One region of the Micrococcus sp. H39-S4 genome, then DNA from elsewhere that is predicted to be linked to it. Evidence: predicted binding sites of a transcription regulator. Region 1 holds the regulator's gene; each other region holds the start of a gene.
What was found. Region 1 encodes HrcA, which represses chaperone genes, less so after heat shock. Its sites were predicted from a motif close to TTNGCACTCGNNNNNNNCGAGTGCNAA; they were not measured.
Positions count from the first base shown of each region.

Region 2: the regulator HrcA is predicted to act here: its motif matches at 5,608-5,634, upstream of groES (co-chaperone GroES).
Region 3: the regulator HrcA is predicted to act here: its motif matches at 8,540-8,566, upstream of groL (chaperonin GroEL).

Region 1 is NZ_JAPVLT010000005.1:197,718-206,034, reverse strand. It holds gene O3T09_RS07165 (PhoH family protein) at 1-577, opposite strand, end outside; gene O3T09_RS07160 (16S rRNA (uracil(1498)-N(3))-methyltransferase) at 618-1,379, opposite strand; gene dnaJ (molecular chaperone DnaJ) at 1,376-2,509, opposite strand; gene hrcA (heat-inducible transcriptional repressor HrcA) at 2,585-3,598, opposite strand; gene O3T09_RS07145 (DUF3097 family protein) at 3,769-4,629, shown strand; gene O3T09_RS07140 (DUF4870 domain-containing protein) at 4,724-5,143, shown strand; gene hemW (radical SAM family heme chaperone HemW) at 5,159-6,439, opposite strand; gene lepA (translation elongation factor 4) at 6,440-8,299, opposite strand.
Region 2 is NZ_JAPVLT010000006.1:154,362-165,784, reverse strand. It holds gene O3T09_RS07990 (siderophore ABC transporter substrate-binding protein) at 38-1,102, shown strand; gene O3T09_RS07985 (ABC transporter permease) at 1,099-2,157, shown strand; gene O3T09_RS07980 (iron chelate uptake ABC transporter family permease subunit) at 2,150-3,238, shown strand; gene O3T09_RS07975 (iron ABC transporter ATP-binding protein) at 3,235-3,990, shown strand; gene O3T09_RS07970 (hypothetical protein) at 4,196-5,173, opposite strand; gene groES (co-chaperone GroES) at 5,811-6,107, shown strand; gene groL (chaperonin GroEL) at 6,216-7,823, shown strand; gene O3T09_RS07955 (BCCT family transporter) at 8,271-9,896, shown strand; gene O3T09_RS07950 (dicarboxylate/amino acid:cation symporter) at 9,898-11,331, opposite strand.
Region 3 is NZ_JAPVLT010000004.1:11,669-23,091, forward strand. It holds gene O3T09_RS05135 (DUF4032 domain-containing protein) at 1-1,002, opposite strand, end outside; gene O3T09_RS05140 (DsbA family protein) at 1,110-1,982, shown strand; tRNA gene O3T09_RS05145 (tRNA-Thr) at 2,111-2,187, shown strand; gene O3T09_RS05150 (S8 family peptidase) at 2,464-3,915, shown strand; tRNA gene O3T09_RS05155 (tRNA-Val) at 4,116-4,189, shown strand; gene O3T09_RS05160 (threonine/serine ThrE exporter family protein) at 4,356-6,272, shown strand; gene O3T09_RS05165 (uracil-DNA glycosylase) at 6,286-6,963, opposite strand; gene O3T09_RS05170 (DUF3263 domain-containing protein) at 7,000-7,344, shown strand; gene O3T09_RS05175 (LytR C-terminal domain-containing protein) at 7,348-8,379, shown strand; gene groL (chaperonin GroEL) at 8,700-10,331, shown strand; gene O3T09_RS05185 (DUF4031 domain-containing protein) at 10,442-11,374, opposite strand.

The sequences.
Region 1 (8,317 bases):
CGACGGCCGGGCGGGTGAGGATGATCCGGTTGACCTCCTTGGCCTGCAGCGCCTGCACCGCCTTGGCCATCGCCAGGTAGGTCTTGCCGGTGCCGGCCGGGCCGATGCCGAAGACGACGGTGGAGCGGTCGATCGCCTCCACGTAGTCCTGCTGGTGCAGGGTCTTCGCGCGGATGCGGCGGCCCCGGCCCGAGAGGATCGAGTCCAGGTGCAGCTGACCCGCGCCGCGCCCGGTGGCGGCGTCGCGGACGTGGTGGACCACCTGGCCCATCACCTCGGGGGTGACGGCCTGGTCGCGGCGGGCGATCGAGCGCAGGTCCTCGACGACGCGCCGCACCGTGGCCACCTCGGCCACCGGCCCGGCCAGGTCCAGCCGCTGGTCGCGGACCGTGACGTCCACGGTGGGGAACACGCCGCCGAGGATCCGCAGCAGGGCGTCCTGCGGTCCGAGCGTGCGGACCATGAGGTCGGCGGACTCGAACGCCACCCCCTCGTGCGCGGTGGCGGGCGGGGTCGGGGTCGTGGGGGGCACGGTCACGATGGGGCGGATCACCTCGGGGTCGCGGGGGCGGGACATCCCGACCAGTCTAGGCGTCGGCGCGCCGTCCTGCCGGGGCTCACCAGCGGCCGAGCCGGTGCTGGAGCACGGCGAGGGCGGCGGGGCCGGCCGTGGAGGCGCGCAGCACGTGCGGGCCGAGCCGCACCGGCACGGCCCCCGCGGCCACGCAGGCCTCGAGCTCGGCCGGGCCGATCCCGCCCTCGGGGCCCACGACGACGGCGATCTCGACGGCCGCGGAGAGTCGCTCCGCCGGCACCGCGGACACCCCGTGCTCCGCGTCCTCGTGCAGCACGAGGACGAGCCGGCCGCCGTCGTCGTCCCAGGCCAGCCCGGCGACCGCCGTCCCGGAGACGTGGTCCCGGACCGCGGGCACCCGGGCGCGACGCGCCTGCTTGGCGGCCGCGCGGGCCGTGTCCGCCCACTTCTGGCGGGCCTTGGCGGCCTTGGGGCCCTTCCAGCGGACGATCGAGCGCTCCGCCTCCCAGGGCACCACGGCGTCCACGCCGAGCTCGACGGCGGCCTGGACCGCCATGAGGTCCCGGTCGCCCTTGGCGAGGGCCTGGACGAGCACGAGCGCCGGGGTGGGCGCCGGCTCCTCCGCCACCGCGTCCAGCCGCACGGACACCGCGTCCGGGGCGGCCGCGAGCACGGTGCCGTGGCCGAGCGTGCCCGACCCGTCGGCCAGGAGCACGGCCTCCCCGGGGGCCAGGCGCATGGCCGCGGCGGCGTGCCGGGCCTCGGCGCCGTCGAAGACGACCTCCGCGCCCGCGCTCGCGCCGGCCAGGGCGCCCGGCTCGAGGTGGAACAGGGGGGCGGTCACAGGTTCCTCAGGTTCTCCCGCAGCCGGGCGAACATGCCCTTGGCCTGGGGTGCGCCGTGCACGACCTCCTCGCCGCGCACCTCGGCCAGGCGCTCCAGGAGCTGGCGCTGCTCGTCGTCCAGGTCGGTGGGCGTGGTGACCACCACGTCCACCTTGAGGTCGCCACGGCCCTGCCCGCGCAGGCGACCGACGCCCAGGCCGTGGAGGACCTCGACGTGGCCGGACTGCACGCCCGGGTCCAGGCTGAGGGACTGCTTGCCGTCCAGGGTGTCCAGCGTGACGGTGGTGCCCAGGGCCGCGGCGGCCATGGGGACGGTCACGGTGGTGGCCAGGTGGTCGCCCTCGCGGCGGAAGGTCTCGTCCGGGCGGACCGCGATCTCCACGTAGAGGTCGCCGTTCGGGCCGCCGCCCGGGCCGGCCTCGCCGCGGCCGGCGAGGTGGATGCGGGTGCCGTCGTCCACGCCCGCGGGGATGCGCAGGGTCAGCGGCGTCCGGGTGCGGACGCGGCCCTGCCCGTCGCACTCGTGGCAGGGCGTCGGGATGACGGTGCCGAACCCCTGGCAGGCGGGGCAGGCCTCGGTGGCCATGACGGTGCCCAGCAGCGACCGCACGGGGCGCTGGATCATGCCGTGGCCGTGGCAGGTCTGGCAGGTCTCCGGCTGGGTGCCGGGCTCGCAGCACGAGCCCTCACACCGATCGCAGCGCACGGCCGTGTCCAACTCGATCGTCTGCTCGCCGCCGAAGACGGCGTCGCGCAGGTCGATCCGCGCGGTCACGAGGGCGTCCTGGCCGCGGCGGGCGCGGCTGGCGGGGCCGCCGCGGCCGCCCTGGCCGGCGGCGTTCATGAAGGTCTCGAAGATGTCGGCGAAGCCCCCGAAGCCGCCCGCCCCGCCGAAGCCGCCCGGGAAGCCGGCCTGGCCGTTCTCATTGCCCGTCGTGTCGTAGGCCCGGCGCCGGCCCTCGTCCGAGAGCACCTCGTAGGCGTGGGAGATGCGCTTGAACTGCTCGGCCGCCTCCGGGTCGGGGTTGACGTCCGGGTGATGGGTGCGCGCGAGCTTGCGGTAGGCGCGGCGGATCTCCTCGGTGCTGGCGTCACGGCTGACGCCGAGCGTCTCGTAGTGGTCGGTCACGGTGGGGATTCCTCTCGGGGAGAGCGGGACGTGGGGCGATGCGGGACGGGGCCCGCCAGGACGCGCGGAGGCGCGTCAGGTGGTCAGGATGCGGGAGAGATAGCGGGCGATCGCCCGGACGGCGGCCATGGTGCCCGGATAGTCCATCCGGGTCGGACCGATGACACCGACCTTCGCCACGGCGCCGGGGCCGTAGGCGGCTGCGACCACCGAGGTGTCCGCGAGCGATCCGACGTTCTCGGACCCGATCCGCACGGACACCCCGTGGGCGTCCTGCTCCATCTCCGTGAGCAGGCGCAGCAGCACCACCTGCTCCTCGAGCGCCTCCAGGATCGGCCCGATGGACGCGCCGAAGTCCCCCGGGGAGCGGGCCAGGTTGGCGGTGCCGGCCAGGACGATGCGGTCCTGCCGACCGGCCTCGAGCAGGTCGTGGACGGCCGCGGCCACGAGGGCGGCGGACTGCTGGTGCTCCGGGCGGACCCGGGTGACGACGTCGTCCACCACGGTGGCCGCCTGCACCGGACCGAGCCCCAGCAGGGCGTCCAGCAGGAGGCCGCGGAGCACGGACAGCTCCGCCTCCTCGACCGGACGGTCCAGCACGGCGTGCCGCTGGTCCACCCGTCCCGTGGACAGGATGAGGACCACGAGCACGCGCGTGGGTGTGAGGGAGACCAGTTCGAGGTGGCGGATCGTGGAGCCGTCCTCGTGGGGGAACTGCGCGACGGCGACCTGCTGGGTCAGCTGGGCCAGGAGGCGCACCGTGGACTCCATCATGTGCTCGGTGTCCGTCTCCGGGTCCAGCAGGGTCCGCACGGCCCGGCGCTCGGCGGGGGACAGCGGCTTCACCTCGGAGAGGCGGTCGACGAACACGCGGTAGCCCTTGTCCGTGGGGACGCGCCCGGCGGAGGTGTGCGGGGCCACGATGAGGCCCTCCTCCTCGAGCGCAGCCATGTCGTTGCGCACGGTCGCGGAGGACACGCCCAGGGCGTGCCGTTCCACGAGCGCCTTGGAGCCCACGGGCTCGCGCAGCGCCACGTAGTCCTCCACGATCGCCTGGAGCACCTGCAGGCGGCGGGGCTGCTCCGACATCTCGGTCCTCCTCTGGTCCGTCGGGATCCGGGGCGACCCCGGAGGTGCCCCTGGCTGGCACTCCGGCGGGTCAAGTGCCAATGCTACCGTCCGACCCGGGGGACGACCCGACCGGCCCGCACGGCTTCGCTCACGGTGATCGCCCGCCCCCGTTGCTACCGTGCTCTCCCATGGACTGGAGCAGCTGGGGCCCCGCGGGCCACGACGACCTGACGCGCCGCCCCGCCCGGACCGTCCCCGATGTGCCCGCCACCCCCGGCACGGTGGTCGAGGACGTGGCCTCCGGGTTCACCGGGGCCGTGAGCGGCATCGAGCGCTCCGGCGGCGTGCACGTGGTGGTCCTGGAGGACCGCCGCGGCGTGCGCCGCGGCTTCCCCCTCGGCGGCGGCTTCTGGATCGACGGCGAGCCCGTGACCCTGGTCCCCCCGACCGCCGCGGCCCCGGCGGCGCCGGCCCGCACCGCCTCCGGCTCGCGACGGGTCGAGGGGGCGCGGGCCCGCACTGCCCGCGCCTCTCGCATCTGGGTGGAGGGCGTGCACGACGCCGAGCTGGTGGAGAAGGTGTGGGGCGAGGACCTGCGCCTCGAGGGCATCGTCGTGGAGCCCCTGCACGGCGTGGACGACCTCGCCGGGGCGATCCGTGCGTTCGCCCCCGGTCCGCGGCGCCGGCTCGGGATCCTCGTGGACCATCTCGTCACCGGGTCCAAGGAGGAGCGCCTCGCGGCCGAGGCCATGCGCGTGCCGGGGGCCGCGGGCAACGTGCTCATCCTCGGTCACCCCTACGTGGACGTCTGGCAGGTCATCAAGCCCTCCGTCTTCGGCATCCCCGCGTGGCCCGTCGTGCCGAAGGGGCAGGACTGGAAGACGGGGATCCTGCGGGGACTGGGCTGGCCGCACGGGAGCAAGGAGGCCACGGGGCTGGGGTGGAAGCGGCTGCTCTCCCACGTCACCACGTACGCGGACCTCGAGCCGTCCCTGCTGGGCCGCGTGGAGGAGCTCATCGACTTCCTCACCGCCGCACCCGAGCACTGATCTCGGCGCGGCCCCCGCCCGCCCGCGCTATGCTGGCCCATGCCCTGCGCCCGGTCCCCGGCGCGCGGGTCCCGCGATCCAGGAGGAGCCCCTCGTGAACACCCGCGCGCAGCCCGACGCCGGCCGCACCGGCCACGGCCCGCCCGCCTGGCTCGTCTCGGCCGGCGGCCGCGGCGCCCCGCTCACGGCGAAGCAGGACCGTGACCGCGCGGCGCTGGCCCATCTCAGTCTGGCGTTCGGCGTGCTCGGCCCGCTGGTCGTGTGGCTGCTCTATCGCGACCGCGGCCCGTTCACCTCGCAGGAGTCGCGGGAGGCCCTGAACTTCTCCGGGCCGCCCACGCTCATCACGCTCCTGTTCTTCTTCCTGTCCCTGTTGCCGGTGGTCGGCCCGATCTTCGCGATCCTCGGCGCGCTCACGTGGGCCGCCATGGCGGTCTACGGCGTGATGGGCGCCTCGCACGTGTCCAAGGGCCGTCCGTTCCGGTACCCGTTCAACCTGCGCATCCTGCGCTGACCCGGGGTCGGCCGGTCAGAAGCCGGCCAGCGCCCGGACGATCGCGTCGTTGCGCAGCCGCCCCTCGAGCGTCGGGATGATGCGCCCGTCGACGGCGGCGCGCCCGTCCAGCAGGCCCGCGGCGATGAGTTCGGCGATCGCCCCGCGGATCCGCGCGGCCTCCCCCGGCGTCTCCGAGACGAGCTCCGCGGTCGGGAGCCCGCCCACCGTGCGCACCGCGAGCATGATGCGCTCGAGGCGCCGCGCGTCGGCGTCGGGCCGCTCGCGGCCGACGGCGGGGGTGACCCCCGTGGCCAGCCGCTGCGCGTAGGCGGCGGGGTGCTTGGCGTTCCAGAACCGGACGCCGGCGAGGTGCGAGTGCGCGCCCGGGCCGATCCCCCACCAGTCCTGGTCCTCCCAGTACGCCACGTTGTGCCGCGCGCGGTGGACCCCGGACCCCCGCGGATCCCGCGCCCAGTTGGACACCTCGTACCAGCGGTAGCCGGCGGCGCTGAGCAGCTCCTCGGCGAGCAGGTACTTGTCCGCCTGGTCGTCGGGGTCCACGTCCGCCACCTCGCCGCGGGCCACCTGGGCCCCGAGCTTGGTGCCCTCCTCCACGATCAGCGAGTACGCGCTCACGTGGTCCGGGGCCAGGACGACTGCGGCCTCGAGCGTGGCCCGCCAGTCGGCGAGGGACTCCCCCGCGGTCCCGTAGATCAGGTCCAGGGACACCTCCAGGCCGGCCTCGCGGGCCGCGGCGACGGCGGCGGGGACGGACTCGGGCCGATGGGTGCGCTCGAGCGTGGCGAGCACGTGCGGCATCGCGGACTGCATGCCCAGGGAGAGGCGGGTGAAGCCGCCGGCCGCGAGCTGGCGGGCGTACTCCGGGGTGATCGTGTCCGGGTTGGCCTCGGTGGTCACCTCCGCGCCGGGCGCGATCCCGAACCGGTCCACCGCCGCCTGGAGGATGCGCACGAGGTCCGCGGCCGGCAGGAGCGTGGGCGTGCCGCCGCCGAAGAACACCGTGTGCAGCGGGCGGGCGGGCACGTCCGAGGACGCGAGCACGTCCGCGGCGAAGTCCAGCTCCGCGACCGCCGACTCCCAGTAGTCGCCGCGACCCGCGCCGGGGCCAAAGTCGACGGCCGTGTACGTGTTGAAGTCGCAGTAGCCGCAGCGCACCGTGCAGAACGGCACGTGGACGTACAGGCTGAAGGTGCGCGCCGCGCCGTCGCGGGCGGCCGCGCGCACCCGCTGCCCGACGTCGGCCGGCAGCCGGCCGTCGTCGGGGACGGGCTCGCCGAGGGGCAGGGCGGGCACTTACTTCTTCGCGGCCTGGTCGGCGCCGGCGCCGTCCGAGGATAGGGCGGCGATGAAGGCCTCCTGCGGGACCTCGACCCGGCCGACCATCTTCATGCGCTTCTTGCCCTCCTTCTGCTTCTCGAGCAGCTTGCGCTTGCGGGAGATGTCTCCGCCGTAGCACTTGGAGAGCACGTCCTTGCGGATCGCGCGGATGTTCTCGCGGGCGATGATGCGCGAGCCGATGGCGGCCTGGATCGGCACCTCGTACTGCTGGCGCGGGATCAGCTCCTTGAGCTTGCCCGTCATCATCACGCCGTACGCGTAGGCGTTGTCCCTGTGGGTGATGGAGGAGAACGCGTCCACCTGTTCGCCCTGGAGCAGGATGTCCACCTTGACGAGGTCGGCGACCTGGTCGCCGTCGGCCTTCCAGTCCAGCGAGGCGTACCCCTTGGTGCGGGACTTGAGCTGGTCGAAGAAGTCGAACACGATCTCGGCCAGGGGGATCCAGTAGCGGATCTCCACGCGTTCCTCGGAGAGGTAGTCCATGCCCTTGAGGTTGCCGCGCTTGGCCTGGCACAGCTCCATGACGGCGCCGATGAACTCCGCCGGCACGATGATCGTGGCCGAGGCCATGGGCTCGCGCACCTCGAGGATCTTGCCCTCGGGGAACTCGGAGGGGTTGGTCACGGTGACGACCTCACGGTCCTCCCGGGTGACCTCGTAGACCACGTTGGGCGCGGTGGAGATGAGATCGAGGTCGAACTCGCGCTCGAGGCGCTCGCGCACGATCTCCAGATGCAGCAGACCGAGGAAGCCGACGCGGAAGCCGAAGCCCAGCGCGACCGAGGTCTCCGGCTCGTAGACGAGCGCGGCGTCGTTGAGCTTGAGCTTGTCCAGGGCGTCACGCAGCACGGGATAGTCCGAGCCGTCGATGGGATACAGGCCCGAGAACACCATGGGCTTGGGGTCCTCGTAGCCACCCAGGGACTGCTCCGCCGGGTGGGCGTGGTTGGTGACCGTGTCGCCCACCTTGGACTGACGCACGTCCTTCACGCCGGTGATGAGGTAGCCCACCTCGCCCGCGGCCAGACCGTTCGTGGGCACGGGCTCCGGGGAGGAGACGCCGATCTCGAGGAGCTCGTAGGTGGTGCCCGTGGACATCATGCGGACCTTCTCCCGCGGGGAGAGCCGGCCGTCCACGACGCGCACGTACGTGACGACGCCCCGGTAGGTGTCGTACACGGAGTCGAAGATCATCGCGCGGGCCGGGGCGTCCGCGTCCCCCTCCGGGCCGGGGATGGCGCGGACCACGCGGTCCAGCAGGTCCTCGACGCCGACGCCCGTCTTGCCGGAGACGCGCAGCACGTCCTCGGGCTCGCAGCCGATCAGGGAGGCCAGCTCGGCCGCGTAGCGGTCCGGATCCGCGGCGGGCAGGTCGATCTTGTTGAGCACGGGGATGATCTCCAGCTCGTGCTCCATGGCGAGGTAGAGGTTCGCCAGGGTCTGGGCCTCGATGCCCTGGGCGGCGTCCACCAGCAGGATCGCGCCCTCGCACGCGGCCAGCGAGCGGGAGACCTCATAGGTGAAGTCCACGTGCCCGGGGGTGTCGATCATGTTCAGGGCGTAGTCCACCCCGTCCACGGACCAGGGCATGCGCACGGCCTGGGACTTGATGGTGATGCCGCGCTCACGCTCGATGTCCATGCGGTCCAGGTACTGGGCCTTCATGTCGCGGGGCTGCACGACGCCGGTGGCCTGCAGCATGCGGTCCGCCAGCGTGGACTTGCCGTGGTCGATGTGGGCGATGATGCAGAAGTTGCGGATCACCGAGGGGTCGGTGGCAGCGGGCACCGGGGGGTTCGACGCCAGGGGCGACACGGGCACTTCCTCTACGGG
Region 2 (11,423 bases), on a different contig from region 1:
TCATCCCGGGGCAGCCCCGCCGCCCAGAAGGAGAACCATGCCGCGTTCCGCCCGCGCCCCCCGCCTCGCCCGTCTCGCCCTGACCTCGGTGGCGGCCCTCGCCCTCGTCGGCTGCTCCGCCGGCGGCGCGGCCACGGGCTCGTCCTCCGCGAGCGCCTCCGGCGAGTCCTCGGCCTCCGCGAGCGCCGCCGGCGGCTCCTCGGCCGCCTCGGGCGGCATCGCGACCGGGGTCACCGTCACCGACATGTCCGGCGCCGAGGTCACCCTGCCGGAGGAGGTCGACTCCGTCATCGCCACGGACAACCGCACCTTCCGCACGCTGGACGACTGGGGCGTCGAGCTGTCGGCCGCGCCGAAGCAGATCATGTACAAGGGCGAGGGCGGGCCCTCCTACCTCCAGGACGACTCGGTCGCCGACATCGGCAACCACCGGGAGCCGGACATGGAGCTGTTCGTCACCGCCGAGCCGGACGTCGTGTTCAACGGCCAGCGGTTCAACGAGCGCAAGGCCGAGATCGACGAGCTGACCGGCGACGCCGCCGTCGTGGACACGGACTTCGACGTCACGCAGACCCCCATGGACGAGGGCCTGAAGGAGCTGACCACCCTGCTGGGCGAGGCCACCGGCCACGAGGCCGATGCCGAGAAGCTCATCGCCGACTTCGACGCCGCCACCCAGCGCGCCAAGGACGCCTACGACCCCGAGCAGACCGTCATGGGCCTCATCGCCTCGGGCGGAGAGCTGTCGTACGTCGCGCCCAGCACCGGTCGCGCCATCGGCCCGTTCTTCGACATGCTGGAGCTGACCCCGGCCCTCGAGCAGTCGGGCACCGACAACCACCAGGGCGACGACATCTCCGTCGAGGCCATCGCGAAGTCGAACCCGGACTGGCTGATCGTCATGGACCGCGACGCCGCCATCGGCGAGGAGAACGCCACCGCCGCCGAGCTGATCGAGCGCTCCGAGGCCCTCCAGGACGTGACCGCGGTGAAGGAGGGCAACATCGTGTACCTGCCCGCCGACTTCTACGTCGCCGAGGACATCCAGAACCACACCACCGTCATGGAGGACCTCGCGAAGGCCTTCGAAGGCGCGCAGTGACTCTCGACGTGCGTCACCACGTCGCCGACGCCCCGCCCCGGCTCGAGGAGCCGGGGCGGGGCGACCGCGTGTGCTGGGTCCCGCCCGCCGTCCTGCGGCCCGAGCGCACCCGCTGGCAGCGCACCTGGCCGCTGCTGGTCGGCGTCGTGGTGACCGCGGCCCTCGTCGTGGTCTCGCTGTTCGTGGGCGTGTACGACGTCGGCGCGGAGGGCGGACGCGAGATGTTCGCCATCACGCGCGTGCCGCGCACGGTCGCCCTCGTGCTGGCCGGCGCCTCGATGGCGATGTGCGGGCTGATCATGCAGCTCATGACGCAGAACCGCTTCGTGGAGCCCAGCACCACGGGCACCACCGAGTGGGCCGGCCTCGGCCTGCTGGTGACCATGGTGCTCGTGCCGGGTGCGGGCCTGGTGACCCGGATGGTCGGGGCCATCCTCTTCGCCTTCGTCGGCACCCTCGTCTTCTTCCTCTTCCTGCGGCGGGTGCGCCTGCAGTCCTCCCTCATCGTGCCGATCGTGGGCATCATGCTCGGCGCCGTCGTGGGCGCCGCGTCGACGTTCCTCGCCCTCCAGACGGACATGCTGCAGCAGGTGGGCGCGTGGTTCGCGGGCTCGTTCACCTCCGTGGTCCGCGGCCGGTATGAGCTGCTCTTCCTCGTGCTGATCGTGTGCGTGGCGGTCTTCGTCATCGCGGACCGCTTCACCGTGGCCGGCCTCGGCAAGGACGTCGCCACGAACGTCGGCCTCAACTACGGCGCCGTGATCCTCACCGGCGTGGCCATGGTGGCCGTGGCCACCGGCGTGGTCACCGTGGTGATCGGGGCCCTCCCGTTCCTGGGGCTCGTGGTCCCCAACCTCGTGTCCATGGTGCGCGGCGACAACCTGCGGACGAACCTGCCCTGGGTGGTCATGGTCGGCGTGTGGATCGTGATCGTCTGCGACCTGATCGGGCGCACCGTGATCGCCCCGTTCGAGGTGCCCATCTCGCTGATCCTGGGCCTCGTGGGCGCGATCGTGTTCCTCGCCCTGCTGCTGAGGCAGGCCAAGCATGGCTGAGCCGCTCGCGACCGCCCCGGGTCGCATCCCCGCCCCGCCCGGTGGCGCCACCGCGGCCGGGCCCGTCGAGGCCGACGCCCCGCGCCGGTCCGGCGCGTTCGTCACCGCCGCCGACCGCCGGAGGTATGCGGTCGTCGTCGCCGTGCTGGCCGCCGTCGCCGTGCTCTCCACCGCCGGGATCCTGCTGTGGGGCAACGAGGCCGAACCCGGTTCGCGCGCGTTCTGGATGATCGCGCGGATGCGCGTGGAGTCCCTGGGCGTGATCGGCATCGTGGCGCTGTGCCACTCCTTCGCGACCGTCACCTTCCACACGGTGACGGGCAACCGCATCATCACGCCCTCGATCATGGGGTTCGAGGCGCTCTACACGGCCGTGTCGACCGTCGCCGTGTACGTGCTGGGAGCCGCCGGCGTCGCGGTGCTGACCGGGGTGGGGCCGTTCCTCGCCCAGGCCGCGCTCATGGTGGCGCTGGCGACGGCCCTGTACTCGTGGCTGCTCTCCCGGCCCTACGGCAGCGTCCATCTGATGCTGCTCGTGGGCGTGGTGCTGGGCGGCGGGCTGGCCGCGCTGAGCACGTTCATGCAGCGACTGCTGGACCCGAACTCGTTCGACCTGCTGAGCGCGCGGCTCTTCGGCAACATCTCCAACGCCCGGACCGAGTACGTGGCGATCGCCGCGCCCATCGCCGTCGTCGTGTGCGCGCTGCTGTGGCTGCGCTCCCGCCGCCTGAACACGGTGGCGCTCGGCGCCGACGCCGCGACCAACCTGGGCCTGCACCACCGGCGCGAGCTCATGGTGACGCTGCTGCTGGTCTCCGTGCTGATGGCCATGACCACCGCGCTCGTGGGCCCGATGACGTTCCTCGGCTTCCTCGTGGCGACGCTGGCGTACAGCCTCGTCGACACCCACGACCACCGGTTCATCCTCCCGGTGGCGGCGCTGGCCGGGTACGCGGTGCTCACGAGCGCCTACTTCGTGCTGCGGCACGTGTTCTACGCGGGGGGTGCGGTCACGGTGGTCATCGAGCTGATCGGCGGCATCACCTTCCTGGTCGTCGTGATGAGAAAGGGACGTCTGTGATCGAGCTGCGCGGCGTGGTGAAGCGCCACAGCGATGAGGTGTGCATCGGACCCGTGGACCTGGACATCCAGGCCGGGGGAGTGACCGCGCTCGTGGGGCCCAACGGGGCGGGCAAGTCCACGCTGCTGACGATGATCGGCCGGCTGCAGGACGCCGACGCCGGGACGATCGCCGTGGGCGGGCACGACATCACCACGACGCCGTCCCGGAAGATCGCGCAGACCCTGTCCATCCTGCGGCAGGAGAACCACTTCGTGACGCGGCTGACCGTGCGGCAGCTCGTGGGGTTCGGGCGCTACCCGTACACGCGCGGGCGGCTGACCCTGGAGGACGAGCGGCACGTGTCCGACGCGATCGACTTCCTCAACCTCGGCCCGTTCGAGAACCGGTACCTCGACCAGCTCTCGGGCGGCCAGCGGCAGCGCGCGTACGTGGCGATGGTGTTGGCGCAGAACACCGAGTACGTGCTGCTGGACGAGCCGCTGAACAACCTGGACATGCAGCACTCGGTGCAGATGATGCAGCAGCTGCGCCGGGCCGCCGACGAGCTGGGCCGGACCGTGGTGATCGTGCTGCACGACATCAACTTCGCCGCCCACTACGCCGACCGGATCGTGGCCATGGGCGACGGTCAGGTGGTGGAGACCGGCACCCCGGCCGAGATCCTGCGCCCTGAGGTGCTGGAGCGGATCTTCAAGACCCCCTGCAGCGTGGTGGACGGACCGCACGGGCCGCTGGCCGTGTACTACTGAGCGGGGCGACGGTGAGGTCGGCCCGGGTCGGTCCGGGCGGGGGTCGGGTGCCCGGCCGACGCGAGCGTTCCGTGGGCAGAACCCGCCGGGTCTCGCCTTCCGGGGGCAGGACCCGCGTGTTTCCAGGTTCCGTGGGCAGAAGCACCCTCGCTTCTGCCCACGGAACCCCTGCGCATGGACGGCAGGGCCATACGCGACGACGACGTCAGGCATCCCAGCCGTTCGAGACCTGTGCCCGTCGTCTGAGGACGGCCTCGATCACCCGCGCGTATCCCTCGCCGACGTCCCGGCTCGTGACGTGCAGGGTCATCTGCCCACGCTCCGCGTAGTACTGGTCTCGCCGGGCGTCCCGGGCGTGTTGCTCGGCACTCCGGTGCACCTCGCCGTCGTACTGGAGGACGAGCCGGCAGTCCTCGAACCACAGATCGGCCTCGGGGGCGTCCCGCCGCCCGGGGTCGAACACGTGCTGCAGCGTCGGCTCGCCCAGCCCCGCCTCGACGAGCGCCAGCCTCAACCGGGTCTCCTGCGGCGAGTCGGCACCCACCCGTACGCGCTCGAGCGCCGCCGTCGCCCGCGGTCTTCCGACGAACCGCCCGAGCGGCCGCATCGCCTCGTGCAGCGCGGTGACCGTGGTGATGGGAGGCCGCCGGCCGCGCGGGGACCAGGGGTGACGGACCAGGTGGTCACCCGCCGACACGAGGGATGCCTCGTCCCAGGGGTGGCCGATCGAGCACAGATCGAGCCAGGTCCGTTCCGGCGTCGTCACCCGTAGCCCGAGCACGGAGGTGACGTGGCCGGCGGGCAGGGGTCTGCGGTGCTCCATGACGCCGGGGATCCGCGCCCGTGCGGTGCCGCGGTGCAACGTGATCTCGACGGCGGCGCGTCGCGTGGCCCCGCCCGGGGGAAGCGGGAGGCCGTGGAGGTGCGCCGCCGTCTCGTGGGAGAGAACGGCGTCGGGACGGGACCGCAGGAGGGCGGTCAGCAGGTCGAGGCCGACCCCGTGGTGCGGCGGCGGGAGCCCGGCAGACTCCCAGGTGCGCAGCGGCATGTCACGGCGACGGTGGATGCCGCGGGCGAGGCGGAGGACGTCGGACCGCCGCACCCGGCTGGGCGGCAGACCGCGTTCGAGCACGTCGCGGGTGGTGAAGACGGGGACGAGGGGGAGATCGGGGGCGAAGGACATGGGTCGACCTTGACGCGGTCGGCCTGACGACGGCCGGGCGGGCCGCGTGTCTGTGCACACCGGCGCAGGGTGGGCCGGCTGTGCAGGACTCGGCGGCGGCCGGTTGTCCCGCCGGGACGACGTCGTCATGGCTCGGTGGGCAGAACTGCGCGGAGTTCCGCCCACGCAACATCCGTGGGCAGAAGAGAGGGCGCTTCTGCCCACGGAGACCGAAAACCTGCGGATGCTGCCCACGCGACGGGCGGGGGTGCGGTTTCTGCCCACGGAGGGTGGCGAGGGGGGAGGGTGGGGAGTGGGGGAGGGACAGGTTGCGGGCCGCAGTCGTGACCACTCCGCGTGCTCTTGGGCTCGGAACCCGCCCCGCCCGCCGCCCCACGGCATCCCACCGCACCGCGCCCCGCGCCCTCCGCCCACGGCGGACGGCGGGGACACGGCTGGCACTCATGTTGAAGGAGTGCCAGAACCCGGAGTAGAGTGGGCACTGGCACTCGGGGGTACCGGGTGCCAATGCCCGAGGTGGACCGTCCGGCACCGCGACGACGGAGGGTCTGACGCCCGTGGCGCACCCGCAGACCACAGCATCAGCGGTCCGGCGAGCCCGCCGGAGCCGCACGTCGACGAAGAAGGAGTGTGCAGCATGTCTGTCTCCATCAAGCCCCTTGAGGATCGCATCGTTGTCCGCCCCCTGGAGGCCGAGCAGACCACCGCGTCGGGCCTCGTGATCCCGGACACCGCCAAGGAGAAGCCGCAGGAGGGCCAGGTCGTGGCCGTGGGCCCGGGCCGGGTCGCCGAGAACGGCAACCGCGTGCCGGTCGACGTCGCCGAGGGTGACGTGGTGCTGTACTCCAAGTACGGCGGCACCGAGGTCAAGGTCGGCGGCGAGGAGTACCTGGTGCTCTCCGCCCGCGACGTGCTGGCCGTCGTCACCAAGTGACCCCGCCGCGACGGGCCCGGTGAGCGGCGCGCACCGCACCGGTGCGCGCGCCCCGGGCCCCTCGCGTCCCCGCACCCCCTGACTCCCTGAACGAAAGGAGCGTCCGTCATGGCCAAGCAGCTGGCTTTCAACGACGACGCACGCCGCGCCCTCCAGGCCGGCATCGACAAGCTCGCCGACACCGTCAAGGTCACCCTCGGCCCCAAGGGTCGCAACGTGGTGCTCGACAAGGCGTGGGGCGCCCCCACCATCACCAACGACGGCGTCACGATCGCCCGTGAGGTGGAGCTGGAGGACCCGTACGAGAACATGGGCGCCCAGCTCGCCAAGGAGGTCGCCACCAAGACCAACGACATCGCGGGCGACGGCACCACCACCGCCACCGTGCTGGCCCAGGCCCTCGTGAACGAGGGTATGCGCCAGGTCGCCGCCGGCGCCGCGCCGGGCGAGGTCAAGAAGGGCATCGAGGTGGCCGTGGCCGCCGTCGAGCGGCGCCTGCAGGAGAACGCCCGCCCGGTCGAGGGCCAGGAGGTGGCCCACGTGGCCGCCATCTCGGCCCAGAACGACGAGGTCGGCGAGCTGCTGGCCCGCGCGTTCGACACGGTCGGCACCGACGGCGTCATCACCATCGAGGAGTCCTCCACGACCTCCACCGAGCTGGACGTCACCGAGGGCATGCAGTTCGACAAGGGCTTCCTGTCCCCGTACATGGTCACCGACGCCGAGCGTCAGGAGGCCGTGCTCGAGGACGCCTACGTCCTGATCAACTCGGGCAAGATCTCCAACGTGCAGGAGCTGCTGCCACTGCTGGAGAAGGTCCTGCAGGCCAACAAGCCGCTGTTCGTGATCGCCGAGGACGTCGAGGGCGAGGCCCTGTCCACCCTCGTGGTCAACAAGATCCGCGGCACCCTGAACGTCGTGGCCGTCAAGGCCCCGGGCTTCGGCGACCGCCGCAAGGCCATGATGCAGGACATCGCGATCCTCACCGGCGCCCAGGTCGTCTCCCCGGACCTCGGCATGAAGCTCGAGCAGGCCGACCTGGACGTGCTCGGCTCCGCCCGCCGCATCACCGTCACCAAGGACGAGACCACCATCGTCGACGGCGGCGGTGCGGCCGAGGACGTCGAGGCCCGGGTCGCCCAGATCAAGGCCGAGGCCGCCGCGACCGACTCCGACTGGGACCGCGAGAAGCTCCAGGAGCGCCTCGCCAAGCTCTCCGGCGGCATCGGCGTGATCCGCGTGGGCGCCGCCACCGAGGTGGAGCTCAAGGAGCGCAAGCACCGCATCGAGGACGCCGTGTCCTCGACCCGCGCCGCCCTCGAGGAGGGCATCGTGGCCGGCGGCGGCACCGCGCTCATCAACGCGCTGACCGCGCTCGACACCGACGCCGACGTCCAGGCCCTGACCGGCGACGCCGCCGTGGGCGTGGACATCGTCCGCAAGGCCCTGAAGCAGCCGCTGCGCTGGATCGCCCAGAACGCGGGCGAGGACGGCTACGTGGTGGTCTCCAAGGTCGCCGAGCTGGAGCCGAACCACGGCTTCAACGCGAAGACCGGCGTCTACGGCGACCTGATCGCCGACGGCGTGATCGACCCGGTCAAGGTGACCCGCTCCGCGCTGGCCAACGCCGCCTCCATCGCGGCCCTCGTGCTGACCACCGAAACCCTCGTGGCGGACAAGCCCGCCGAGGAGGACGAGGCCGACCACCAGCATTGACCCCTGAGTCGGCCCTGACGCGGCCGGTCGACGACGACGGCCCCTCGCCCGCCCGGGTGAGGGGCCGTCGTCGTGCGGGCGGGAGACGACCGCCGTCCGGGGCGCCCCCTAGGGTGTGCCCATGGACACACCCACGCCGCCCCGTCCCACCGGGTCCCACCCGACCCGGACCCCGGCCCGGCCACGGCTGCGCCGCTTCGTCCGGGAGTTCTCCTATCCGCACGGCATCCACCCGGCCCTCGTGCCGGGCGTGTCCGTGGAGGACCGCCGGGTGCGCTACGGCGTGGACCGGGCGATCCTCACCGTCGTCGGCCTGCTGGTGGTCGGCTTCGTGGTGTGGGGCGTGCTGCAGCCGGACGCCGTCCTGGCCGTCTCGAGCGCGGCCCTCGACTGGGTGATGCTCCACGCCGGCTGGCTGTTCGCCCTGCTGGCCATCGGGATGGTGTGGTGTTCCTGCTGGCCCTGGCGTTCTCCCGGTACGGCGAGATCCCGCTGGGCCTGGACGGGGAGAAGCCGGAGTACTCCACGGCGAGCTGGTCGGCCATGCTCTTCGCGGCCGGCATCGGCATCGGCATCATCTTCTTCGGCCCGTACGAGCCGCTGACCTACTACCTGGCCCCGCGCCCGGGGGCGTATGAGGCGGGGAGCGAGGAGGCGGTGACGGGCGCGCTGGCCCAGGACGCGCTGCACTGGGGCGTGAACGCGTGGGCGATCTACGCGATCGTCGGCCTGTCGGTCGGCTACGTGTCCTACCGCCGGGGTCGGGTGCCGCTGATGAGCTCGATCATCGCGCCGCTGTTCGGCGACTCCCAGCGCAGCGACTCGGTCGGCGCGCGCCTGATCGACGGGCTCGCGATCATCGCCACCCTGTTCGGCACGGCGGCCTCGCTGGGCATCGGCGCCCTGCAGATCGGCCGCGGCGTGCAGATCGTCTCGGGCTGGTCCGCGCCGGGGAACACGGTGGCGCTGGGGATCATCGTGGTGCTCACGATCGGCACCATCTTCTCGGCGGTGTCCGGTGTGGCCCGCGGCATCCGGTGGCTGTCCAACATCAACATGCTGCTCGCCCTCGGCCTGGCGCTGTTCTTCTTCGTCGTCGGCCCGACGGCGTTCCTGCTGAACATCGTGCCCGGCGTCCTGATGGACTACGTCTCCTCCGCCCCGGACGCCCTCGGCGCCTCGATGGCCGAGGGGGAGGACATGCAGGAGTTCCTCTCCAGCTGGACGATCTTCTACTGGGCGTGGTGGGTCAGCTGGGCCCCGTTCGTGGGCGTGTTCATGGCGAAGATCTCGAAGGGCCGGACCATCCGCCAGTACGTCCTCGGCGCCCTGTTCATCCCGGCCGCGGTGATCGTCGGCGCGTTCACGATCATCGGCGGCACCACCATCTGGCCGCAGCGGACGCAGGGCTCCGTGGCGCCGGACGGCACGGCCGCGTCGCTGCCCGCGCCGGCGGAGATCTTCTGGGTGGTCCTGGACCAGCTGCCCGGCGGCGGGCTGGTGGCCCCGGTCGTGATCGTCATGCTGGCGGTCTTCTTCATCACGACGGCGGACTCCGCCTCGATCGTGAACTCGCAGCTCTCGCAGCGCGGCGCCCCGGCCCCGCGCCGCACGATCACGGTGTTCTGGGCACTGTGCATGGCGGGCATCGCCGTCGTGATGCTGCTGACCGGCGGCGACACCGCGCTCACCGGCCTGCAGAACCTCATCACCATCACGGCGCTGCCGTTCACCGTGGTGCTCGTCCTCATGGCGGTCGCGCTCCAGCGCGAACTGGCCAACGACCCCTTCGCGATCCGTGACCGGTACCAGCGGGCCGCCGTCGAGAAGGCGACGGTGCGGGGCCTGGTGGAGTACGGGGACGACTTCGCGTTCACGGTGGAGCGCACCCCGCCGGGCAGCTGGTACGCGGCCGGCGAGGGATTCGACTCCACCGCCGCGGAGATCACCGACTGGTACCGCCGCACGGACGAGGACGGGAACCCCGTGGACTACGACTACGTGCTGGGCGAGTACCTGGACGAGGGGGACGGCGCGGACGGGCCCGCCGGAGCGGGCCCGTCCGGTCGCTGACTCAGGCGCGCGGCTCCGAGGTGCCGACGAGCTGGGCGCGGGAGTCGGCGGTCGCGTGGGCGCGGGCCTCGACGATCTCCTCCTCGTCCTCGCCGAAGATGTCGCCGCGCGGGGCGTCGTAGCGGTCCCGGTCGAGGATGCCCTCCTGGGAGGCCACGAGGGCGGGGATGAGGGCCTGGCCGGACACGTTGAGGGCGGTGCGGCCCATGTCCACGATCGGGTCGACGGCCAGGAGCAGGGCCATGCCCTCGAGGGGCAGCCCGGCGGTGGACAGCGTGAGCGTGAGCATCACGGTGGCGCCGGTGGTGCCGGCGGTCGCGGCGGAGCCCAGCACGGACACGAGTGCCACGAGGGCGTACTGGCTCAGGCTCATGTCGATCCCGTAGAACTGGGCGATGAACACGGCGGCCACGGCCGGGTAGATCGCGGCGCAGCCGTCCATCTTGGTGGTGGCGCCCAGCGGGACGGCGAAGGAGGCGTAGCCGGTGGGGACGCCGAAGTTGCGCTCGGCCACCCGCTGGGTGACGGGCAGCGTGCCGAGGGAGGAGCGGGAGACGAAGCCGAGCTGGAACGCCGGCCACACGCCGGTGAAGAACTGCTTGGCGGAGAGCCCGTGCAGGCGCGCCAGCACCGGGTACACCACGAGCATCACGAGGGCCAGGCCCACGTAGATCGCCACCACGAACTTGGCCAGCGTGCCCATCGTGGACCAGCCGTAGGAGGCCACGGCGTTGCCCAGCAGGCCGATGGTGCCGATCGGGGCCAGGCGGATGATCCACCACAGCAGCTTCTGGATGATGGCGAGCACCGAGCGGGAGAACGTGAGGAACGGGGCGGCCTTCTCGCCGACCTTGAGCGCGGCCACGCCCACGACGATCGCGATCACGAGGATCTGCAGCACGTTGAACGTGGGGGAGGAGGCGAGCGCGCCGTCCTCGCCCGCCGTGGTCTTGACGGTCAGGCCGAGGAAGTTCGCCGGCACCAGGGAGGTCAGGAAGTCGAGCCAGCCGACGTCCTTGGCCTGGTACGACGCCGGCGCGGTCTGGCCGGTGCCCACGCCCGGCTGCAGCGCGACGCCGACGGCGAGGCCGATGAGCACCGCGATGAGGCTCGTGATGGCGAACCACAGCAGGGTCTTGGCGGCCAGGCGGGCCGCGTTGGTCACCTGGGCCAGGTTGGCGATGGAGGCGACGACGGCGAAGAAGACCAGCGGGACGACCGTGGCCTTCAGCAGGCTGATGTAGATGCTGCCGACGGTGGCCAGCGTCTCGCCGAGCCAGGTCGGGTGCTCGGAGGTGTGCCCCGTCGCGCGGGCGATCAGGCCCAGGACGAGGCCGAGGACGAGGGCGGCGGCGATCTGCCAGCCGAAGTTCGACGTCCAGGCGGGGAGCCGGCGTCGGGGCGCCGGTGCGGGGGAGGACTGTGCGGTGCTCATCCGGGGAGGTTAGGCGGTCCAATACCATGACGCCGAAACGGATTGCTCCATGTGACGTCGTGGTGACGTCCGTCTCGCCCCCGCGTGGCCCA
Region 3 (11,423 bases), on a different contig from region 1:
CTCCCGGCGGGCGGCCTCGATGTCCACGAGCAGCCGGCGGGCCTGGTTCTCCTGGACCTCGAGTCCCGTGAGGCGGGTCAGCCGACGGCGGTGGTAACCCGCGTGGATCTCGACGGGCCGGGCGATCATCATCCCGGGAGCGTCGGCGGCGCGCAGTGAGTACTCGGCCAGCTCGAACCCGAGCTCCTGCAGGCGGCGGACGCGGCGGTCCAGGCGCCACGGCTCGGCGCGGGGGAACAGCAGAGGCTCGGTCAGCTCGTCCCACAGCCGTCGGTAGGACGCCACGAGCAGGTCCGGCGTGGTGACGGGGTCCACCTCCGGGTCCAGCAGCCCGCTGGCCTGCAGGTCCAGCAGCTCACCGCCCACGTTCACGGCGGCCACGTCCAGGTCGTGCTCGCGCTGGCCGTTGGACAGCCGCTCCCGCAGCTCGCCGGTCTCGGCGTCCACCAGGTGAGCGGCGAACCCGCCCGCGTCCCGCCGGAACAGGACGTTGGACAGGGAGACGTCACCCCAGAAGAACCCCTCGAGGTGCAGTTCCACGAGCAGCGTCGCCAGTGCGTCCATGAGGCGCACGAGGGTGCGGCGCTCGAGGCGCTCCGAGAACACGGCGCGGTACGGCAGGGAGAAGCGCAGGTGCCTGGTCACGAGGGCGGCGGGCAGGGGCGTGCCGTCGTCCTCCGTGCGTCCGGTGACCACGGCCACCGGCACCACCGACGGCGCCGGGCTCCGCTCGAGCCGGCGCAGCAGCCGGTACTCGTGGAACGCGAGCTCTTCGGTGGTCTCCTTCACCGCCACGATGCCCCCGCCCATCCGGGCGAAGCGCACCACGTGACGGGAGATGCCGCGTGGCAGGGCCGCCAGCACCTCACGCGGCCACGTCTCGAGGGGGAGCGCCCAGGGCAGGGCGAGCAGAGACGTCGCCGGGTCCTCGGTCGCGTCCCCCGACGGGGCGCCCGTGATGGTCAGTCGATCGACGGGGGAGGGGGTCTCGACGGTGTCCATGGTCACGATCCTTCCAGACAGGGCCGCTATGCTCGCCTGGCGCGGCGCGCCCGCTGCCCGCCGGCTCCGGTGCTCGACCCGGACCGACTGCCCCACGAGGAGGACCCTTGGCCCGGAACACGTCAGGCTCGCACACCTCGGCGACGGACGCTCGTGCGCGTGCCCGCCAGATCCAGGAGGAGCAGCGCAGGAAGGACAGCCGCCGCCGCACCGGCGTCATCTGGGGCTCGGTCCTCGCGGCGGTGCTCGTGATCGGCCTCGTCGTCGCGTTCGTGCTCAACCGCAACGGCGACGACGCCGCGGCCGCCGGCCCCATCCCCGCCGTGGCGAACGAGCAGGGCGGCATCGAGTTGACCTCGGCCACGGCCCTGGCGGAGGGCGCGGGAGAACGCGAGGTCGACCCCTCGAAGATCGAGGTGCCGAAGCAGGCCGCGAGCTCTCAGCCCGAGACCCTGCCGAACACCGAGCCCCGGGCGGACGGCGAGCCGACGCGGATCGTGCTCTACGCGGACTTCAACTGCGTGCACTGCGCGGACTTCGAGTCCACCAACGGGGACCAGATCGAGCAGTGGCTCGAGCAGGGCGAGGTTACGGTCGAGTACCGGATGGTGGACTACCTGAGCGCCCCGAACAACCAGAACTACTCGGCCCGCGCCGCCAACGCCGCGTACTGCGTGGCGGACCAGAAGCCCGAGGCCTACAACGGCTTCGTGGCCGCCCTGTTCGCCACCTACGACGAGCACCAGGGCAAGGGCCTGGACAACGCGGCGATCACGCAGCTCGCGCAGGAGCACGGCGCGGACATCGCCTCCTGCGTCGAGGACGGCACGTTCCGCTCCGCGGTCGAGCACACCACCCGCCAGGCGCGCGTCGCCGGCGTGGCCGGCACCCCCACCGTGTTCGTGGACGGGAAGAACTGGGCCCTCGACGGCGAGGACAAGACCTTCACCGATTGGGCGGGCGCCAAGATCGCCGGCTGACCCGGCTGACCCGGCTGACCCGTCGCCGAGGTCCGCGGGGCGTCCCCACGCAGGGGGCGCCCCGCGCCGTCCGCCCGGGCCTTGTACGCTGGAAGGGCCGGCCGCGGCGCCCCGGGCGCCGGCCGCAGGCCTCCTTAGCTCAGCTGGCCAGAGCAGCTGCCTTGTAAACAGCAGGTCGCCGGTTCGAATCCGGCAGGGGGCTCCACCCCACCGCGGGCCCGACGGCGCCGCGCACCTCCGCCGGGAGGGCGCGGCGCCGTCGTCGTGTCCGGCGCGGGCCGAAGCTGGGGCGCCGCTGTGCGGGTCTGCGGCCATCCGCCAGGTACGGCTGGCGGATCCGCCAGAGATGCCTCGACCATCCGCCAGACTTCGGCCCGCGGCCTCGTCGTGACGGAATCGTGACCTTACCGTGATCTCAGTCACCCCGGCCCGAGCCCCTCGGGCACCCGCACCCGGTGGCCCCGAACTCCCAGGAGATCCCGTGCAGTCCTCCACACCCCGCAGCACCCGCCGCCGCATCGGCGCCCTCGTGGCCGGCGCCGTCCTCGCCGGCGGGACCTTGACCTCGTCCCCCGCGCTCGCGGCCCCCTCCGGCGGCGCCCCCGCCGCACCGGCAGCCAGCCCGACCGCCGCCTCGCCCCTGGCGGCGGCGCAGGTGGAGGACCCGAACGCCGACGGCTACGACTCCTTCATCGTCACCTACAAGGAGACCGCCGCCAACGCCCACGCGAAGGGCCGAGCCAACGCCTGGGGCAAGGCCGCGAAGGAGGCCGGCGTCTCCGTGAAGGAGCTGCGTGAGACCGCGCTCGGCTCCCGCGTGGTCAAGGCGGACCGCAAGCTGGATCAGGCCGAGTCCGCGAAGTTCATGGCCGACCTGAAGGCCTCCGGGGCGGTCGAGGCCGTGGAGCCGGACGCCATCCTCACCGCCACCGGCCTGAGCCCCGTGGACGCCCTCTACTCGCAGCAGTGGGGCTTCACCGGCACCCACGGCATGCGGGTCCCGGGGGCGTGGGACCGCACGACGGGCTCCGGTGCGACCGTGGCCGTCATCGACACCGGCATCACCTCCCACCCGGATCTCGACCGCAACGTGGTGCCCGGCTACGACTTCATCTCCAACAGCGCGGCGGCACGTGACGGCGGCGGCCGCGACTCCAATCCGCGCGACGAGGGCGACTGGTACGCCGCCGGCGAGTGCGGCACCGCCGGTGCCTCCGACTCCTCGTGGCACGGCACCCACGTGGCGGGCACCGTCGCGGCCGTGGCCGACTCCCGGGGCGTCGTCGGCGTGGCCCCGAACGCGAAGATCCAGCCCATCCGCGTGCTCGGCAAGTGCGGCGGTTCGCTGTCCGACATCGCCGACGCGGTCGTGTGGGCCGCCGGCGGCACCGTGGCGGGCGTGCCGGCCAACCCGAACCCGGCGGACGTCATCAACATGTCCCTCGGCGGCTCCGGCACGTGCGGCACCACCTACCAGAACGCGATCAACGCGGCCGTCTCCCGCGGCGTGCCCGTCGTCGTGGCGGCGGGCAACGAGAACCAGCCCGCCGCCAACGTGCGCCCGGCCAACTGCCGGAACACCATCGTGGTGGCCGCCTCCACCTCGCAGGGCGCCCGCGCCTCGTTCTCGAACTACGGCTCCGCCGTGGACGTGACCGCCCCGGGCGCGAACATCATCTCGACCGTGAACAACGGCGCCACCACCCCGACGACGGCCGGCCACGCCGCCTACAACGGCACCTCGATGGCCACCCCGCACGTCGCGGGCCTGGCCGCCCTGCTGCTGGCCGAGCGGCCGAGCCTCACCCCGGCCCAGGTCGAGTCCACCCTCAGGTCCACGGCCCGGTCCATGCCCGTGTCCTGCTCCGCGGGCTGCGGCGCCGGCCTGGCGGACGCCGCCAGGGCGGTCTCCTCCCTCGGTGGCAGCTCCTGACCGGAGCCCGCCCCGGGCGCCGGGACCTCGTTGGTCGCCCAGGGCGGTTTCGAGCCCGGCGCCACGCTGACCGACGCCTGACGTGCTCGTCGGCTCTCGATGGCCGCTCCGCCGTGCGCGGGGTGGCCGTCGCCCGGGTGGACAGGCGGCGCCGCCTGAGGTATCGTTTTTCGAGTTGTCACCCCCATGGGGCGACGCCCGGATCTTTAGCTCAGTTGGTTAGAGCGTTCGCTTCACACGCGAGAGGTCGCTGGTTCGAGTCCAGTAAGATCCACCGCAGCAGGGCCCTCCTCCGGGAGGGCCCTTTCGCGTCCCCGGGCCGCGGTGCCGACGGCCCCGGCGGGGGAGGTGCCGGCGTGGTTGGATGGACGCGTCGGCGGGGCTCGGCCCACCGCCGTGGCGCGTCCAGCGCCCGCACACGGAAGGAGAGGGTGAGCCGCATGGAGCAGGAGGGCACCCAGGAGCCGGCGCGGTTCGACCCCCGCATCGCGGAGCCCCCGGCCGTCCCCACGCTCATCCCCGTGCTGCGCCCGGCCGGCGCCGAGGATGCCGCGGCTGCCGGCGACCTCGCACTCGACCCGGAGGACCCCGGCCTGCTCGACCTTGACCCGGCGGAGTCCGCCCACCCGGCCGCGGTCGCCGTCGAGCCGACGGAGCCGCTGCCGCCCGTGGTCCGCCCCGCCGCCGCCGATCCGGTCCCGGAGCCGGAGCCGGAGCCGGAGGAGCCGGCAGAGCCGGAGGCGGAGACGCTGCCGGAACCGGCCGCGGACGCGCCCCTGACCGAGCCGCCGCTGTCCGAGCAGGTGCCCACCTCCGTCCTGGCGCCCGCGGAGGCCGACGGCGCCCTGCCCGCCCCGGAGATGATCCCCGAGCCGGACGTCACCGTCCCGGACCCGGTGGTCCCCGTGGGCCCGGCCGAGAAGCGCGGGCGTCGGCGCGGCCGGCGCTCCCGCGAGGTCTTCGTCGAGAACCTGCCGACGCAGGCGCTCGTGCTGGCCGACCGCCTTCACTCCTCGCCGTACGGGCGCCGCATGCGCTCCACGCTGCAGCAGCGCCGCGCGGAGGCGCAGGCCCTTGAGGCCCGCACGACCCTGGACTTCGCGCTCAAGCTGGGCGAGACGATGTTCAGCTTCGGCGCGGCCTCGCTGGACGTGGAGACCTCGATCATCGTGGCCACGCAGGCCTACGGGATCCTCGAGACCGAGGTGGACCTGACCAACCAGTCCATCTCCCTGAACTACGCGCCCGACTCCTCACGCGGCGAGGCCCCGTTCACCCTCCAGCGGGTGGTCCGCTCGTCCTCGGTGAACTTCGAGGGGCTCGTGGCCGTCCACCGGCTCGTCGAGGAGATCGCCGCGGGCGAGGTGGACCGGGCCGAGGCCCAGCGCCGGCTCGTGGAGATCCGGCATCAGCCCAAGCCGTTCCCCGCCGTCTTCGAGGTCCTCTTCTCCGGCGTGTTCGTGGCCTGCTTCGTGCCGTTCATCGGCGGGACCTGGACGGGCGCGGCCCTGGGCATGGTCTCCACCTGGCTGGTCTTCTGGCTCAAGGTCCAGGCGGACAAGGCGCGCTTCCCGGAGATCTTCTCCACGATGTTCGGGGCGATCACGGCCACGGTGATCGCGCTGATGGCCCACGCCCTCGACCTGCCGGTCAACCCGGCGCTGGTGATCGCCGGCGGCATCATGATGCTCCTGCCCACGGCGAGGTTCGTCACCGCGGTGCAGGACGCCATCCACGGCTTCCCGGTGACCGCCGCGGGCCGCTTCCTCTCCGCGCTGCTCGTGTTCGCCGGCGTGATGGCCGGGATCATGATCGCCGTGGGCATCGGGGATCTCGTGGGATTCGAACAGCTGGACCTGGCCGAGGCGGGGACGCTGAGCTATCCGCCGCTGCTGCTGCTGGGCCTCGTGATGGCCGCGGGCATGGCGGACGCGGTGGTGGAGCAGTCGCGGTGGCCCCAGATCCTGGCCTGCGGTCTCGTGTCCGGGGCCGGCTTCGGCGCGTACCTGGCAGCGCAGCAGATCGGGGTCAGCGACCGGCTGGTGCCCGCGGTCGCCGCGGCGGCGGTCGGGTTCCTCGGCCGCCTGGTGGCCCAGCGGCTCGCGGCCCCGGCGCTCGTGATCGTCCTGCCGTCCATGCTGTTCCTGCTTCCCGGACTCACCATGTTCCGGTCCGTCTACGGGTTCACCGTGGAGACCGGGGCCACGCTGCTGGGCGTCGAGGGACTCTTCAACGCCGCGGTCATCGTCGTGGCGATCGCGGCCGGCGTCGCCTTCGGCAACACCCTGGCCAAGCCGATCACCGACCGGATGGGCACGCTGCTGCCCACCGAGCTCGTGATGCACCAGCGCGGCTGACCGGCGGCCCGGCTCAGTCGGGCAGGCGCCAGTCCACCGGCTCCGCGCCGGCCGCCTCGAGGAGCCGGTTCACCCGGCTGAACGGCCGGGAGCCGAAGAACCCGCGGTGGGCGCTCAGGGGCGAGGGATGCGGGGACTCCACGACGCCGGCCCCCGCCGCCGTCAGCAGCGGCGCCATGCGCCGCGCGTCGGCTCCCCACAGCAGCCCCACGAGCGGGGTGCCGCGCGCGCAGAGGGCCCGCACCGCGGCCTCCGTGATCTGCTCCCAGCCGAGGCCGCGGTGGCTGCCGGGTGCGCCGGCCCGCACGCTGAGGGCGCGGTTCAGCAGCAGCACGCCCTGGTCCGTCCACGCGGAGAGGTCGCCGTGGGCAGGCGGGGCGATGCCGAGGTCGTCGTGCAGCTCCCGGTGGATGTTGGCCAGGGAGCGGGGCAGCGGCCGCACGTGGCGGTCCACCGCGAAGCTCAGGCCGATCGGATGGCCCGGCGTCGGGTAGGGGTCCTGGCCCAGCACGAGGACGCGGACGTCCGCGAACGGCTGACGGAACGCCCGCAGGATGTGCTCCGGCGCCGGCAGTACCTGCTCTCCGGCCGCCCGGCGGGCCCGCAGCCGCTCGCCGACCTGCTCGAACGCGGCGGCCTGCGGGGCGAGGGCCGCCTCCCAGCCCGGATCCAGGGGCGCGATGAACTCCATGCCCCGAGGGTAGACCGGGTGGGTACAGTGGCCGCCATGTCCCACCCCACGCCCGTCTCGCCCGATCCGGCCCCGGACGAGGGTGCCGACGCGCGGCCACGGCGGGACGAGCTGACGGACCTGGAGCGTGCGGTCCTGGACCTGGAGGCCGCCACCTGGCGGTACGGCGGGGCCAAGGACCACGCCGTCCGAGAGCGTCTGGGGCTGTCTCCGACCGCCTATTATCAGGTGTTGAACGGATTGCTGGACCGTGAGGCCGCCCTGGCCTACCGACCCCTGCTGGTCACGCGGCTGCTGCGCAAGCGCGGCACCCGCAGCCGGGCCCGGAGGGGACCCGCGGATCCGGCGCCGTCCACGCCCGCTTCCCGCCAGGAGAACTGACCCATGGCCTACCAGCCCGACCGCTTCGACGAGGTCCCCGAGTACACGGACCAGCGCGGCGCGCACCGCGAGTCCTTCGCCGCTGCCGGCGCGACCGCCGCGGGCGGGGGTCGCCGCCTGAGCCCGCTGCTCTGGGTGGCCGGCCTCGTCCTGCTCGCCGGCCTGTTCGTGGGCGTCGTCCTGCCGTGGCTCACCGGCGACCGCTCCGAGCCCGTCGCCGCCGAGAGCTCGACGACGGCCCCGGCGGTCGAGCCGTCGCCGTCGCCGTCGACGTCGTCCGAGTCCTCCTCGGCGTCCTCCGCGTCGGCGTCGACTGCATCCGCGACCGAGTCCGCCACCCCGTCCGAGGACACGGCGGAGGCGTCCCGTTCCGCGGCCGCGGCCGAGTCCTCGCGGGCGGCGCAGGAGGCGGCCGCCGCCGAGGCCGCCGAGTCCTCCCGAGCCGCCGCCGAGGCCGCCGAGGCCGCCGAGTCGTCCCGTGCCGCCGCCGCGGCACAGGCGGCGGAGGCCTCGCGTTCCGAGGCCGCCGCGCAGTCCGCAGAGGCGTCTCGGTCGGCGGCGGCCGCCCAGGCGGCGGAGTCCTCGCGCGCCGCCGCGTCCCGTTCGGCCGCCCAGGCGGCGGAGTCCTCGCGCGCCGCCGCGTCCCGTTCGGCCGCCCAGGCGGCGGAGTCCTCGCGCGCCGCCGCGTCCCGTTCGGCCGCCGCGGCGGACGCCTCGCGCTCGCAGTCCGCGGCCGCGTCGAGCTCTCGTGCGGCCGCGCAGTCCGCGGCCGTGCGCGGCACCCACGTCACCGTGTACAACGCGACCCGTACCCAGGGCCTCGCCGCCTCCTACGCGCAGCGGCTCACGAGCGCCGGCTACACCTCGGTGGACGCGAAGAACTGGAGCGGCTACGGCATCCAGTCCTCCACCGTCCTGTACAACGGCTCGGCCAACAAGGCCGCCGCCGAGGCGGTCGGCAAGGAGCTCGGCTTCCCGGTCATGCAGACCCCGAACCTGCAGGTGAACGGCGTCGCGGTGGTCGTCACCGGCTGACCCGCCCGCCGTGCGGCCGTGCCGGACGCGCACCCTTCCCGGCCCCCCGGCGGGGCGCCTCCCGAGGCGTTCTGCCGGGGGCCGTCCGCCGTCCGCGGAAGAGCGGGCTCCCGCACCGCGGACCCTTTGCACTCTCCCGGTGCGAGTGCTCATAATGGGGTTAGCACTCCGAAGGCGCGACTGCCAGCCGTACCCCGGTCGGTCCGGCGCCGTGGAGGAGGACCTGTCCACCGATGAGGCCCCCAGGGGCCGTCCGTCGCGGGCATCGGCGCGGGTCAGCCACCAGAAGTAGGAAGCCGACGTCCAGAAAGGACCTGCACATGGCCAAGACCATCGCATTCGACGAAGAGGCCCGCCGCGGCCTGGAGAAGGGCCTGAACACCCTGGCCGACGCCGTGAAGGTGACCCTCGGCCCCCGCGGCCGCAACGTGGTGCTGGAGAAGAAGTGGGGCGCCCCCACCATCACCAACGACGGCGTCTCCATCGCCAAGGAGATCGAGCTCGAGGACCCGTACGAGAAGATCGGCGCGGAGCTCGTCAAGGAGGTCGCCAAGAAGACCGACGACGTCGCCGGCGACGGCACCACCACCGCCACCGTGCTGGCCCAGGCGCTGGTCCGCGAGGGCCTGCGCAACGTGGCCGCGGGCGCCGACCCGCTGTCCCTGAAGCGCGGCATCGAGAAGGCCGTGGAGGCCGTCACCTCTGAGCTGCTCTCCGCCTCCCGCGAGATCGAGACCAAGGACCAGATCGCGGCCACCGCCTCGATCTCCGCCGCGGACAAGCAGATCGGCTCCCTCATCGCCGAGGCCCTGGACAAGGTCGGCAAGGAGGGCGTCATCACCGTCGAGGAGTCCAACACCTTCGGCCTCGAGCTCGAGCTCACCGAGGGCATGCGCTTCGACAAGGGCTACATCTCCGGTTACTTCGTGACCGACGCGGACCGCCAGGAGGCCGTCCTCGAGGATCCCTACATCCTCATCGTCAACTCGAAGATCTCCTCCGTGAAGGACATGGTGGCGATCCTCGAGAAGGTCATGCAGTCGGGCAAGCCGCTGCTGATCATCGCCGAGGACGTCGAGGGCGAGGCCCTGGCCACCCTCGTGGTCAACAAGATCCGCGGCACCTTCAAGTCCGTGGCCGTGAAGGCCCCGGGCTTCGGTGACCGCCGCAAGGCCATGCTCGCCGACATCGCCATCCTCACCGGCGGCCAGGTCATCTCCTCCGAGGTGGGCCTGTCCCTGGAGAACGCCACCCTCGACCTGCTGGGCTCCGCCCGCAAGGTGGTCATCACCAAGGACGAGACCACCATCGTGGAGGGTGGCGGCGACGCCGAGCAGATCGCCGGCCGCGTGGCACAGATCCGCTCCGAGATCGAGAACACCGACTCGGACTACGACCGCGAGAAGCTGCAGGAGCGCCTCGCCAAGCTGGCCGGCGGCGTGGCCGTCATCAAGGCCGGCGCGGCCACCGAGGTGGAGCTCAAGGAGCGCAAGCACCGCATCGAGGACGCCGTGCGCAACGCCAAGGCCGCGGTGGAGGAGGGCATCGTCGCCGGCGGCGGCGTGGCCCTGATCCAGGCCGGCGCCAAGGCGTTCGGCGGCCTGCAGCTCGAGGGCGACGAGGCCACCGGCGCGAACATCGTCAAGGTCGCCATCGAGGCCCCGCTGAAGCAGATCGCCTTCAACGCGGGCCTGGAGCCCGGCGTCGTGGCGGACAAGGTCAAGACCCTCGACGACGGCCACGGCCTGAACGCCGCCACCGGCGAGTACGAGGACCTGCTGGCCGCCGGCATCAACGACCCGGTGAAGGTGACCCGCTCGGCCCTGCAGAACGCCGCGTCCATCGCGGGCCTGTTCCTGACCACCGAGGCCGTCGTCGCGGACAAGCCCGAGAAGGCCGCCGCCGGCGCCGAGGGCATGGACCCGATGGGCGGCATGGGCGGCATGATGTGATCAGCCGCTGAGCCGGCCCGACCCGTTCGGACGCCCAGCCTGCGAGGCCCGTCTCCCCGTCCGGGGAGGCGGGCCTCGCCGCGTTCCGGGCCAGCACCGAGGCGCCCCGCTCAGGCCGACAGCGCGGCTCGTTCCGCCGCCAGATTGCGGCGGGCGGCGGCCTCCCAGCGCGCTCGGCCGGGCGCGGTCCGATACAGCCGCTCGGCGCCCAGCAGGGCGTCCAGCACCGCGCCGCGACCGCGGGCCCAGTCCGCGTCGGACACGTGCGCGTAGTCCCGCCGCACCGCGGCCACGTAGCGGGCGTAGGCCTCGGGGGAGCGGCCGAGGACCTCGAGGTCCGCGTCCGAGAACACCGCCCCGGCCGCGTCGTGCGGGGCCGGGTCGTGGGCGGCGGTGAGCAGCACCAGGCGTGCCACCTCGTCGACGACGTCGGCCGGCACGGCCAGCCGCGGATCGGTGAGCACGTCCCGGGCCAGGGCGGCCGAGTCCGCCTCGTCCTGGCCGGCGGGCGCGGTGGGGTCCCCGGCGTAGACGGCGTCGTGGAACCACGCGGCCAGGCGGACCGCACGCGGATCCGGTCCGGTCTCCGCCCCCGCCCGCTCGAGCAGGTCCACGGACTCGAGCACCGCGAGCAGGTGGGCCGGGTCGTGGTAGTGCCGATGCGGCTCCGTCCAGCGGGCCAGCAGGTCGCGACCCGCCGTCGTCACCGCATCTGGGCTCGCCGCCGTGCCCTCGAACAGCCGCGCCCAGCGCCGGGCGAGGACCACGTCCCGCTTCTCGGCGCGGCTCCGGGCGGGCACGCGCAGCCCCGAGGCGGCGAGGCGGCGCACCAGCTCCCGTCCGCTGACGGGCACCGCCCCGCGGGCCACGAGCTCGGCACGTCGGTGCGCGGGCACGTCGTAGTGGTCCCGGTCGAAGGCCCGCTCCGAGAGCCCCGCCGCCCGCGCGAACGCGTGGAGCTCCTCGAGGGAGGCGTCGGAGACGAGGTGGGAGAACACGGTGCCGTGGGCGGGCCACGCGGGTGGGTCGATCAGGACGGTCATGCCCCCACTCTAGGAAGCGCGGACCGGGGGCGCGGCCGGCCGGCCGCAC